One region of the Ewingella sp. C233 genome, then DNA from elsewhere that is predicted to be linked to it. Evidence: predicted binding sites of a transcription regulator. Region 1 holds the regulator's gene; the other holds the start of a gene.
The links. Region 1 encodes PhoB, which activates phosphate uptake and scavenging genes when phosphate is short. Its sites were predicted from a motif close to CTGTCATAAAACTGNCNNAT; they were not measured.

Region 1 (2,400 bases):
CACTTTGCCCAGCTCGTCAAAACTCAGGGCAATCGGTGAGCCGCTGTAGCGGATATGCTCGGTTTTCGCCACACACTGGGCGCGATGAATATGCCCGAGGGCCACATAATCTACCGGCGGAAAAGCCTGTGCGGGGAAAGCGTCGAGCGTGCCGATATAGATGTCGCGTACTGAGTCAGAGGTGCTGACGCCGACGGTGGTCAGATGACCGGTGGCGATGATCGGTATCAGCACGCCGAGGCGTTCACGTTCGGCCACGGCGGCCTGATAAAGTGCGTCATAATGTGCGGCGATGGCTTCCTGCAATGCCAGCTGCTTGTCGCTACCGGACTGACCAGCCTGACTGGCAATCAAATCACGAGGGCGCAGGAACGGAATGGCGCACAGCACCGCTCCGGGCGTGCCGTCACGTTGATGAAGCACCAGAATCTGCTGCGACAAATCTTCGCCGACGGTAGCAATCACCCGGGTATTGAGGCAGGAGAGCAGTTCGCGTGACTCATTAAGCGTCGCAACCGAATCGTGATTTCCGGCCAGAACAATTAACTGGCAGCCGGTTTTTTGCAGTTCCACCACAAAGCGGTTATACAGTTCGCGCGCATAACTCGGTGGGGAGCCGGTATCGAAGATATCTCCGGCCACAATCACGGCGTCAACCTGATGATTTTCCACCTGTTCCGTCAGCCAGCGTAAAAACGCCTGATGCTCGGCGGCACGGCTTTTGGTGAAAAAGTACTGACCAAGATGCCAGTCTGAAGTATGGATCAGGCGCATGAAACTCCCGTGATGAAGTGTGCCACGATGCAGTGTCGCAAAGAGTGTCGCAAAGTATAAACGCCAGCAGGGTCGGCTGTCCCTGATAAATCAGCCGGATTTCAGCGGCATGACGTAATAATGAAGGCTTAGCTACACTTAGTTCGGTTGCTGGTTTTTTTTCATAAATCTGTCACAAAACTGACGCATAATGCCTCCCGCAATCAAACAATTGATCGCTAACCTATTGGCAGGATCTACGATGGCTAGACGTATATTAGTGGTTGAAGATGAAGCTCCGATCCGTGAAATGGTCTGCTTCGTACTGGAACAGAATGGCTATCAGGCAATTGAAGCAGAAGATTTTGACTCGGCAATCGCTCGGTTAATCGAACCTTTCCCCGAACTTATTTTACTCGACTGGATGCTACCGGGCGGTTCCGGCATACAGTTCATCAAACACCTTAAACGCGAAGCGTTAACGCGTGAAATCCCTGTCATGATGCTGACGGCACGTGGTGAAGAAGAAGACCGGGTGCGCGGGCTGGAAGTGGGTGCTGACGACTACATCACCAAACCGTTCTCACCGAAAGAGCTGGTGGCGCGTATTAAAGCCGTGATGCGCCGGATTTCACCGATGGCGGTGGAAGAGGTGATCGACATGCAGGGCCTGATCCTCGACCCGTCATCACACCGCGTGATGGCGAACGAGCAGGCGCTCGACATGGGCCCGACCGAGTTCAAACTTCTGCACTTCTTTATGACCCATTCCGAACGTGTTTACAGCCGCGAACAGTTGCTCAATAACGTTTGGGGCACTAACGTGTATGTGGAAGATCGCACAGTGGACGTTCATATCCGTCGCCTGCGCAAAGCGTTGGAAACCAGCGGGCACGATCGGATGATTCAAACCGTACGTGGGACCGGGTACCGGTTCTCAACACGCTACTAATATCCGTCATACTTCAAGCTGCAGGCGACTTGAATTATTTAGGGTAACGAATCATTTAGGGTAGAGAACAACTGACGGAGTTACTGTGTGTTAGAACGTCTGTCCTGGAAACGGCTGGCCGGGGAACTGTTCCTGTTCTGCCTGCCGGCGCTGATCATCGGTATTTTCTTCGGCCATTTCGGATGGCTGCTTTTTGCGTCCCTGCTGGCGGCGCTGGGCTGGAACTATTATAACCAGCTTAAACTCTCTCATTGGCTGTGGCTCGACCGCAGCATTACTCCGCCAAATGGCCGCTGGAGCTGGGAACCGCTGTTTTATGGCCTTAACCAGATGCAGATGCGCAACCGACGGCGGCGGCGTGAACTCGGTCAACTGATCAAACGTTTTCGCAGCGGCGCAGAATCGCTGCCTGATGCGGTAGTGCTGGCGACCGAAGAGGGGAATATTTTCTGGTGCAACGGTCTGGCGCAGGAGCTGCTGGGCTTTCGCTGGCCGGAAGATAACGGGCAGCATATTTTCAACTTGCTGCGTTACCCGGAATTTCGCGCCTGGGTGCAGAACCGCGACTTTGACCGTGCCCTGAATTTACAGCTGAACAACGATCACTATGTCGAATTCCGTGTCATGCCTTATTCGGAAGGGCAGTTGCTGATGGTGGCGCGCGACGTCACTCAGATGCGCCAGCTCGAAGGTGC
Region 2 (2,400 bases), 500 kb from region 1:
TAGTAAAGATAGAAACCGACGGCACTGACCACCAGAGCGGCGATCAGCGCAAAAAGCAGCGTTGCGCGCAGGGTCAGCGACATAGCGCGTTTTGGTCGGGAAGCGGCAGCGGTGGAGGAGAGATTCATGCGCGCACTTCGCAAACGTAACCGATGCCCCGCACGGTGTGGATCAGCTTGACCTCAAACGCCCGGTCTATTTTGGCGCGCAGGCGTTTGACCGCCACGTCAACTACGTTGGTATCACTGTCGAAATTCATATCCCACACCTGTGAAGCAATCATGGTACGCGACAGCACTTCGCCTTCACGGCGCATCAGTAAGTGCAGCAGCATAAATTCTTTATTGGTGAGTGCGATCACCTGATCCTGGCGCGTAACGCGGCGGCGCAGCACGTCCAGATGCAGATCCGCCAGCGAATAGGTATCCGCCTCGCGGGCTGTCGGGCGACGCAGCAAGGTGCGGATCCTCAGCACCAGTTCCGTGAATGAGAAAGGTTTGATCAGATAATCATCAGCGCCGAGTTCCAGCCCGTGGATGCGATCCTGCACTTCGTCACGCGCGGTAAGAAACAGCACCGGCACGTCACTTTTTTTGCGCAGTACTTCCATCACCTGCCAGCCATCAAGACCTGGCAGCATGACGTCGAGGATCACGGCGTCATAGCCCTCCTCCAGCGCCAGGAACAGGCCGTCCGCGCCGTTACGCGCCAGATCCACGCGATACCCCGCCTCGCCCAACCCCTTTTTCAGGTAGTCGCCGGTGCTGATGTCATCTTCAATAACCAGTATCCGCATGCGCGCAACTCATCATCCAATCATTCAATACAGGAAGCTTATCAGTTTCGTCGATCATGTTTGATGACAATTTTGTCATCAAGTTGTCATCTCAGGGTTCCGGTTTATCGTCCATTCTTGATCTACACAAACCGCCGGGTGGCAACGCCACGGCCTTGATCAACATGCAAAATATGGAGAGTTAAAATGATGAAATCAACGCGCCTTGCTGGCTTATTGTTGAGTTCCCTGCTGATGTGCAGCGGTGCATTCGCCGCCGACAACGTGATCAAACCTACCCGCGGAACCATTGATTCAGTTAATGATTCATCCCTTCAGGTGACCACCCGTCAGGGCGAAAAGCTGGACGTCAAACTGACCGACCAGACCAAAATCAACAGCGTAAGCAAAGGTCAGATTTCCGACATCAAAGCCGACAGCTTCATTGGCACCGCCGCCGTTCCGCAAGCTGACGGCACGCTGAAAGCGCTGGAAGTCCACGTGTTCGCGCCAAGTCTGCGCGGCAGCGGCGAGGGCTTTAACCCGTTTGAATCCGCTGATGGAAAAATCAATACCATGACCAACGGCACCGTCGGCAAGCTGGTCAACAGCAATGGCCGCACCCTGACCGTGAAATACCATGACGCCGAGAAAACCGTGGTTGTGCCTGACGATGTCCCCGTCGTTCTGCTGGCACCGGGTGATCGCAGCCTGCTTAAACCTGGCGTAAAAATCGTGCTGTTCGCGACTAAAGATGACAAAGGTCAGCTGTCCGCTCGTGGTATCGCCGCCGGTAAAGACGGCATCGCGCCACCGATGTAACCCCTTTTCGCCGGTGTCCTGTGTCTGACAATATGCCGGTGAAAGCGGTCGTTTTAAGAAGCCGCTATTTTAGAAAGAAGTCAGCACCACGGCGCGGACCTCCCTCTTTCGCGCCGTGGTGCTTTCTGATTTGCCTCTGTCTGACCACGCAGGAGAGACCTCGTGAGCCATCAACCCTCTGTGAACGTCATGCCCCGCAAGCCGCCGCGCAAAAGAAAAATTCACCCGTGGCCGGTTCGTCTTTGCCATTGGATAAACCTGCTCGCCATGATTGGCATGGTGATGAGCGGCTGGGGAATTTATAACGCCGATCCGCTGTTCAGTTTTCTGACGTTCCCTCAGGCCAGCACGGTCGGCGGCTGGCTCGGCGGCAATATTGCCTGGCATCTGGCGGTGATGTGGCTGCTGGCGGCCAATGCGCTGATCTATCTGACATGGGGCCTGTTCAGCGGCCATTTCAAACGTAATTTTTTCCCGTTTACGCCGAAATCCATCTGGCGCGACGTTGTTCAGGCGCTGACTTTTACGCTGCCGCATAAACTCGGTGAATATAACGCCGTGCAAAAAGTGATGTATGTCGGTGTGCTGCTGCTCGGCGCACTGCTGGTGCTATCCGGGCTTTCCATCTGGAAACCGGTGCAATTCAGCGGGCTGGTATGTCTGTTCGGTGGTTTCGACCTCGCCCGTTACGTTCATTTTTTTGCCATGAGCGGCGTCATGCTGTTCGTGGTTGTCCACGTCCTGATGGTGTTGCTGGTACCGAAAACCTTGGTCGCCATGATCACCGGCGGCAAAAAGCAGCC

Region 2: ACZRKO_RS02950 (heavy metal response regulator transcription factor) is a predicted target of PhoB. The motif match lies at 869-888, and genes of this name have one in related genera.

The regions. Positions count from the first base shown of each region.
Region 1 is NZ_JBUZRI010000001.1:123,990-126,389, forward strand. Features, by position in the region: gene sbcD (exonuclease subunit SbcD) at 1-774, opposite strand, end outside; gene phoB (phosphate response regulator transcription factor PhoB) at 1,016-1,705, shown strand; gene phoR (phosphate regulon sensor histidine kinase PhoR) at 1,793-2,400, shown strand, end outside.
Region 2 is NZ_JBUZRI010000001.1:623,236-625,635, reverse strand. Features, by position in the region: gene ACZRKO_RS02955 (heavy metal sensor histidine kinase) at 1-128, opposite strand, end outside; gene ACZRKO_RS02950 (heavy metal response regulator transcription factor) at 125-796, opposite strand; gene ACZRKO_RS02945 (hypothetical protein) at 983-1,597, shown strand; gene ACZRKO_RS02940 (cytochrome b/b6 domain-containing protein) at 1,787-2,400, shown strand, end outside.